DNA from 2 places in the Paenibacillus sp. Y951 genome. Region 1 is predicted to be linked to the other one. Evidence: predicted binding sites of a transcription regulator. Region 1 holds the regulator's gene; the other holds the start of a gene.
What was found. The regulator Rex, encoded in region 1, represses fermentation and respiration genes when NADH is low (regulators of the CRP and FNR family bind a similar motif). The targets are predictions, from matches to a motif close to TTGTGAAATATTTCACAA.

Region 1 (4,448 bases):
TTATCAATTTGTTGTACTTCCTAATTAAATAAAAGTTCAAAACGTGGGCTTTCAGAATCGAGAAGATGGAGCGCTACTTGAGAAAAGCGGAAGCGCAAGTGTACATGATTACGTACACGCGAACCGTACTTTCCAAGTTCGCTTCTTATTCGACGTCGAGTAATCTTCGAAGCACACTCATCGTTATCAAAGCCCACGTTTTGAACTACCTTTATAGCAAATAGTATATCATGTTTGCTATACGATTTTACAACATAAATAAAGGAAACGAGATCGTTATGATCTCGTTTCCTTAGGAATTGTATATTCATCTATTAAAGTTCCATCGCTCATTGCATAGAAGGCATAGATAATATAATTGCTATCATCCTCGCCATAATGAACTTCCCACGCTAGCTGATTTGCCAAATATGCTTCCTTTATCGTAACGTTTTTTGCAGTTGGCTTAGATGATTGTAGCTTTTGTAAGACAACTTCAGATGAAACAATAGCGTTCGTATTCGCTGAGGCTAATATGTTATTATCTTGCCATACCGCATACTGCTCTTGTCCATCCAATGTTTCCGCCAGCACTATCCAATACTGTTCTTCCCATATATATTTTTCAAGATAATTTTCAGTGGAAAGATCATATTGCTGAGCAAGACTTGCACGGACTTCATCTTTTTCATTCCAACGATCCATCTGAATATTACGATAAAACATAACGAGTAACACAATAATAACAATGAAAAGCAATATACTGAAAGCTATCCATTTGCGTGGCGTCATCCAAGGGGATCGTTTCTTTTCAATGGCTCTCATCTTATTTCAACAGACGCTCAAAGCTAGCTTGCGCCTCGTAGCGAACTTTCTCCTCATCCATCGTAAGTAACTTTCTATTACTAACAACTTGCTTACCATCAATCCATACATGAGCTACATCACGACCATTAGCTGCATAGACAAGATGAGAAATAAGATCAGTACGTGGGAAGAAATGTGGTTGATCGATATTAATTGCAATAAAGTCAGCTTTTTTTCCAACTTCAAGCGTACCGATTTGCGAGTTCCAGATGGCTTCGGCACCCATTGACGTTCCAAGCTGCAGAGCTGTATAAGCAGGAACTACAGTCGGATCACCTGACACTCCTTTATGAAGCAATGCAGCAGCTCTTATTTCTTGGAATAGATCTAAGTTATTATTACTTGCAACACCATCAGTACCAAGCGAAAGCTTCACACCAGCTTTCAATAGTTCCGGTACTCTTGCTACACCACTTGCTAGCTTTAAGTTACTAATCGGATTATGAGAAATTGATGCACCTCTTGCTGCTAACAGTTCAATTTCCTCATCCGTTAGATGAACAGCATGCGCTAATAATGCTGGACGTGAGAAGAAGCCTAGCTCATCCAGATGCGCAACTGGACGTTTTCCGTACTCATCTACATTCTGCTGCACTTCAGCTTTCGTCTCTGACATATGAGTATGTAACGGCAAATTCAGATCATGTGCAGCTTGTACAATACGAGCGATATAATCTGGAGGGCAAGTATAAGGTGAATGCGGCGAAAGCATTGTAGATATTCTTCCATCCCCTTGACCATTCCATTGTTTTGCAAATGAAATTGCATCTTCTAATTTGGCTGTTTGTACTTCAGGTGGACAAAGTCCGATGACTCCTCTAGTAAGAAAAGCACGAATACCTGCTTGCACCGAAGCTTCAGCGACTTGATCCATGCGATCATACATATCTACAAATGTTGTTGTACCACTTAGCAGCATTTCAGCAATCGCAAGATTACTTCCTGCCCGTGTATCTTGATCAACATATTTTTCTTCCATCGGCCACATTTTTTCTTGTAGCCACACTTGTAAGTTCAAATCATCTGAGAAACCGCGAAGTAATGTCATCGCTGCATGACCATGTGTATTCACTAAACCAGGCATGAACACTAATCCTTTACCATCTACACGCTCGGCATCTGTTACATTTTCTGGACGATCTGCACCGATATATGTGATGACATCATCTGTTACGATCATATGCCCACTTAACACTTCAGGTGTTGCACCTGCCATCGTAACGAACAAACCGTTTTCAACCCATATTTTACTCATCGTCGGCCACCTCTTTATTATTCAAATAGTAAGCTAAGCTCAATAATTCCTTCGTAAAATCAGCATATTGGATCCGAACATGATCTGGCACACGTAATATTGTTGGAGCAAAATTAAGGATACCTTCAATTCTTGTTTCAGTTAATTGATTAGCAACATTTTGTGCTTCAGAAGCAGGAACAGTAATAATACCAATACGAATATTAAGTTCATCGATTGTTTTCGCTAATTCAGACATCGGCTGAACGGTTAAGTTATTAATTTTTGAACCCGCTTTATTTTCAACATTATCAAACACAGCAACAATTTGCATATTATCATTACTGTACTTGTTATAATTACATAATGCATGCCCTAGGTTACCAGCACCGATCAAAGCTACATTAATAGTCTGATTAATTTTAAGTATATGACGTATTTTATCAATCAAGTAATCTACTTCATATCCTATTCCTTTACGTCCGAAATCACCGAAGTAAGCAAGGTCTTTTCGAATTTGTGCTGGATTGAGGTCTAATCGATTACCGAGATCTTGTGAGGAAACCGTCCCAATTTCACGACTTTTCAATTCATGAAGTACTTGCAAATAGATAGGTAATCTTCTAACAACAGCTTCAGAAATTTTTGTTTGCTTCATCCGTTCAATCCTCCTTTAACCACTCTTCCATCCGCTTGGCCATCTGACTTGTATGCATCGTCTCGATTTTCGGAGCAGGTAATGAATATAAAAAATGTTTACCATAATAAGCTTCAATTACTCTAGTATCATATATGATTACAATCCCTTTGTCAGTAGCTGTACGAACTAACCTACCAAAGCCTTGCTTAAAGCGAATAACGGCTTGCGGGATCGATAATTTCATAAATGGATTTTTCTTCTGCTTCACTAGCAATTCCGACTTCGCCTCAACAAGTGGATGATTAGGTGGTTGGAATGGCAGTCGCACAATCGCAAGACATTGCAACGCTTCTCCAGGGATATCTACGCCTTCCCAAAAGCTGCTTGTACCGAGCAACACCGATGCTTGATTTTGCAAAAATCTACGCGTTAATTTCGTGCGATTATTACTATCAACACCTTGTCCCAGCACTTGAATATTGCTACCTTGCAGCGTTGCTTTCAGCGGATCATATACTTGCTTTAACAATCGATATGAAGTGAATAAGATCAGCATTTTCCCACCGAGTGTCTGTGCACTTTCCGCTAATGAGCCTACTAATTTATCCAAATATGCCGCGTCAACATGAGCACCCTTCAAGACAGGGAAATCACGCGGGATAATAACTAAAGCCTGCTCACGATAATTAAATGGTGAATCAAGCATGACTGCTTTTAACCGATTGGAGTTTTCATATGACGATAATCCAAGCTGCTCGGCAATATATTCAAAATTTTTCTGAATAGATAATGTAGCAGATGTCATAACGACAGTATCTTTCACTTCAAACAAATATTTTTTCAACAATCCGCTTACATCAACTGGAGCTGAATATAGCTGTAATGATCTGAACTTATACGCTTGCGTTCCTTCCATCCAGTACACATAATCTTCTTGTTCAAGCTTCATAAACATCCGCAATTCGTCTTTAATTCTGCTCAAATCACGTAATACACCATTTAAATCAATGAGAATGCTTTGCAGGCCTGTATCTTCATCAAGTCTTTCTTTCACTTCATTCGAAAGCTTTTCAATTGACTTTACAAATCGCGACAGCAATACATGGAAATTATTTTCCACTTCCATCGCTTCGTTCCATTCATGCGGCAGCTTATGACGATCCAATCGCAGCACCATACTTGCTGTACCAACAGATTCTGCCTCATTACTTTGCGTCGCATCGGAACTAACAATACTGTAGAGCCATTCGAACAACTTATCCCAATGCTCTTTCATATCTTGAAGTTGTGGATAGGCACTATCTATAACTTCATTCCATGCAGCAGTATGGTCGTCCCCATCCTCTTGAATCCGAATACGAAGCGATGGAAGCACTCCTGTTCGCATGTCTTTATACAGCATGTTCATTGCATATATATACGAAGTATAGGTCATTTGGTTACCAAGATGTTTGCCAGCAACTTCCTCAAGATGATGTGCTTCATCTAATATGAGATTGGTGTAACCAGGTAAAAGTCGATGATCGGCTTGAATATCTGTAAAAATCATCGAATGATTCGTAATACAAACATCAGATATCGTCGATTCATGCTTTGCACGATGATAATAACAACGTTTGAACCAAGGACAAGCGCGATTCAAGCATGAATCAGCGTCACTTGAAACCGTCCCCCAGAAGTCTGCACCACGTAACCCAAGATTAAGCTCCTCTTGATCACCCGTTTCCG
Region 2 (4,448 bases), on a different contig from region 1:
GCGTCTGAGAGGAGGTAGGGGATGAAACGGTTCATCCGTAATTCAAGTTATTATTTAATTATTTTTTTGGTTACGATAGGGATCTATAATTACATTAGTAAAACAGGTGATACTTCCGAACCTTTGAGATACGATCAGCTAATTACAGCAATCGAATCAGGGAATGTGGCAGAATTAGTTTTGAGGTTTGAAGATCAATCCTACTTTGTAACAGGTAAGTATACACAGGTGCCAGCAGATGTTAGTAGTCAAAGCTTTACATCTCGTGCCGCAACTAGTTCTGTTCCACAACTTGAAGAACTTCGTAATGAATATGGATTCACATTAAAACATGAGAAGATGAAGACACCAAGTTTCTGGTCTAACTTCTTAGTAACATTAATACCGTTCATCTTAATTTTCGTATTGTTCTTCTTCTTAATGAATCAAGCTCAAGGTGGCGGCGGCAAAGTGATGAACTTTGGTAAGAGCAAAGCCAAGCTTTATACGGAAGACAAGAAAAAAGTTACGTTCCAAGATGTTGCAGGTGCAGATGAAGAGAAACAAGAACTTATCGAAGTGGTTGATTTCTTGAAAGATCCTCGTAAGTTCAACTTGGTAGGTGCTCGTATTCCGAAAGGGGTACTTCTTGTAGGACCTCCAGGTACAGGTAAAACATTGCTGGCAAGAGCAGTTGCTGGAGAAGCTGGCGTACCATTCTTTAGTATTTCAGGTTCTGACTTCGTGGAAATGTTCGTCGGTGTTGGTGCTTCTCGTGTTCGTGACTTGTTCGAGAATGCGAAGAAAAATGCACCATGTATTATCTTCATCGATGAGATCGATGCAGTAGGTCGTCAACGTGGAGCTGGTCTTGGCGGTGGTCATGATGAGCGTGAACAAACGTTGAACCAAATGCTAGTAGAAATGGATGGTTTCGGTGCTAACGAAGGTATTATTATTATCGCTGCAACGAACCGTGCTGATATCTTGGATCCAGCGTTACTTCGTCCAGGTCGTTTTGACCGTCAAATTACGGTAGATCGTCCTGACGTTAGAGGTCGTGAAGACGTGTTGAAGGTACATGCGCGTAATAAGCCACTTACAAGTGAAGTAAATTTAGCTACTATTGCGAAACGTACAACTGGATTCAGTGGTGCTGATCTTGAAAACCTTCTGAATGAAGCAGCATTACTTGCTGCTCGTCGTAATAAGAAGGAAATAAATATGGTTGATATCGATGATGCGATTGATCGTGTTATCGTAGGTACAGAGAAGAAGAGTCGTGTTATTAGTGATCGTGAGAAGCGCATTGTTGCTTATCATGAAGCTGGACACACGATTGCAGGCTACTACCTAGAGCATGCAGATCAAGTTCACAAAGTTACGATCATTCCTCGTGGACGTGCTGGCGGATATGTAATCATGCTGCCAAAAGAAGATCGTATGCTTGTAACGAAGAACGAGCTACTAGATCGCGTATGTGGTCTGTTAGCAGGTCGTGTTGCCGAGGAAATCTTCATTGGGGAAATTGGTACAGGTGCATACAGTGACTTCAAGCAAGCTACAGCTATTGTTCGTAGCATGATTATGGAGTATGGTATGAGCGATAAACTAGGACCAATGCAATTCGGTAGCTCGCAGCAAGGTTCTGTATTTTTAGGACGTGACATTGGTCACGAACAAAATTACTCAGATGCGATCGCATATGAGATTGACCAAGAAATGCAAGCGATTATTAACGAATGTTATAACCGTACGAGAGACCTTCTTAACGAGAAGAGCAAAGAGATGCATGCTATTGCAACGACATTGCTTGATGTTGAGACGTTGGAAATCGAGCAAATTAAGTCATTGCTTGAAACAGGTCACTTACCAGCTCCGTTTGCTGGCGGTGCTTCAACTGAAGCGATCGTAGAATCGGAAGCAGCACCAATTATCGATGAGATCGGTGATGTGAAAGTTCGCATTCAACCACGTGAAGATGAAGAGTCTGTAACAGAGCAGGACCCGATTCCGAACAATCCGGTAGATGATGATAACAAAAAAGATTAATTATAATAAATAGCAAGACTGTTCTCTTCAACGGTAAGATTGTTGAAGAGAACAGTCTTTTTGTTTTAATTGAAATTACTGAGCTTTAAAGCGAGCAAATCAGCCTTACATTATTTAAATGTTAAGGAATGATGAACATTTGCTGCTTACTCCATTGACATGACGGGTTAACACATGTAAATTAAATCTTGAATCGTTTATCTTTAATTACTTTTGTAAAATGTATAGGAAGCGACTTGTAGAGTAAGTGCATGAATTCACAAAGTCGTTATTGCTATTGTAAATAGTAACAAAACCATTGTGCATAGAGGAGAGGATCTAGAGTGGAAACATTAGCGCTAGAACGCAAACAAGAACAGAATCGTCAATTGCGTGAACGTCTTATGGAGCTGAAGAAAGAAAGAAATGCAATTATATTAGCACATTATTATCAACGTGATGAAATTCAAGAGGTTGCCGATTTTCGTGGGGATTCGTTTCTATTAGCTCAAAAAGCTGCTCAAACTGATGCTGAAGTTATTGTATTTTGCGGTGTTCACTTTATGGGCGAGAGTGCAAAAATTCTTGCGCCTAACAAAACAGTCATTATTCCTGATGAACGAGCAGGTTGTCCGATGGCGGATATGGTTAATGTTGATGGTCTTCGTAAGCTAAAGGCACAGCATCCTAATGCGACCGTTGTCACATATATTAACTCATCAGCTGAGATTAAAGCTGAAACAGACATTTGTTGTACATCTGCCAACGCATTGAATGTTGTCAATTCTGTAGAAGGTGACGAAGTCATCTGGGTGCCAGATAAAAACCTTGGTCATTATGTTCAACAAAATACAGACAAAAAAATGATTATTTGGGAAGGCTATTGCAATACGCATGATATGCTAACCGTCAAAGATGTAGAAGAAATGAAAGCGAAATATCCTAATGCACAATTTGTTGTACATCCTGAATGTCGTCCAGAAGTAGTAGCGCTTGGAGACTTTGTAGGAAGTACAACAGCCATTTTGAAATATTGTAAAGAATCACCATGCCAAGAGTTTATTGTAGGTACAGAAGATGGAACTGGCTATCAATTACGTCTTGATAGTCCGGGTAAAACATTCAACTTCGCTTCAAAATATTTAGTATGTCCGAACATGAAGGTTAATAATTTGAAAAAGCTTGTGAAATGTCTGGAAACGATGCAGCCTCAAATTTATGTTCCGCCTCATGTGGCTGACCAAGCACGTTTATCATTGGAGCGCATGTTACTTGTAAAGTAACCGTAGAGGAAGTTCAAAAAGCGGACTTTGATAACGATGGGTATGCTTCGTAGGTTACTCGACGTCGAATAGGAAGCGAACTTGGGAAGTGTGGGACTCGTGTACCAATAACGTACACTGGAGTGTCCTCCTTTCTCAAGTAGCGCTCCCTCTTCTCGGCTTTCGAAAGCCCGCTCTTTGAACCTCGATTGGAAGTAGCTGAACGTGCACGTAGAGGAAGTTCGGAGGGTACAACAATGATTCCAAGATACTTAGTGGATATAGATATTCAGAGCTTGCCGGTAGTGGATACTGATGTGATTGTAATCGGAGCAGGAATTGCCGGTTTGTTTACGGCGCTTCGTTCTAGTAAAGGGCAATCTGTTGTGGTGATTACGAAAAAGTCATTGCTGGATAGCAATACTCGTTATGCGCAAGGTGGCATTGCAGCGGTTATATCAGCAGATGATTCACCCGAATATCATTTGCAGGACACAATAGTAGCAGGTGCGGGCCTTTGTGATCATAGTGCTGTGGATGTGCTCGTTCATGAAGGTCCAGAAGGTGTAGAAAATCTAATTAAGCTCGGCACGCAATTCGACGTGGAAAATGGAGAATATGCCCTTACACAAGAGGGAGCTCATAGTCAGCGTCGTATTTTGCATGCCAATGGAGATGCTACAGGATTTGAAATTGTACGTGCTCTTTCTGAGAAGGCAATTGCCAATGCTAATATTGATGTATGGGACAATCATTTCGTTATTGATCTCGTAACAGACAAAGGTATTTGCTATGGAGCGATTGTCCAGAAAAGCAATGGAGAGCGATTATTTTTACGAGGCAAAGCTACAGTTCTATGCTCTGGCGGTTCGGGTCAACTCTATCGCTATACAACGAATCCAGAAGTTGCTACGGCAGATGGTGTTGCTATGGCATATCGTGCAGGTGCTAATATACGTGATATGGAGTTTATTCAATTCCATCCCACATCGCTATGTTACCCTGGTGCGCCACGCTTCTTAATTTCAGAAGCTGTTCGTGGTGAGGGAGCCTATTTACGAAATATTAAAGGCGAACGTTTTATGGACAAATATCATGAACAATTAGAGCTTGCTCCGCGAGATGTTGTTGCTCGTGCCATCGTAAGTGAGATGGAAGAGAGTAAATCTACTTTCG

Region 2: a site for Rex is predicted at 2,277-2,294, ahead of nadA (quinolinate synthase NadA). Genes of this name have one in related genera too.

What each region holds. Positions count from the first base shown of each region.
Region 1 covers NZ_JBXCIY010000001.1:483,997-488,444, reverse strand. Annotated here, with positions in the region: gene AC1TPB_RS02620 (hypothetical protein) at 277-804, opposite strand; gene AC1TPB_RS02615 (amidohydrolase) at 806-2,101, opposite strand; gene AC1TPB_RS02610 (redox-sensing transcriptional repressor Rex) at 2,094-2,738, opposite strand; gene dinG (ATP-dependent DNA helicase DinG) at 2,743-4,448, opposite strand, start outside.
Region 2 covers NZ_JBXCIY010000022.1:43,487-47,934, forward strand. Annotated here, with positions in the region: gene ftsH (ATP-dependent zinc metalloprotease FtsH) at 22-2,031, shown strand; gene nadA (quinolinate synthase NadA) at 2,355-3,293, shown strand; gene nadB (L-aspartate oxidase) at 3,530-4,448, shown strand, end outside.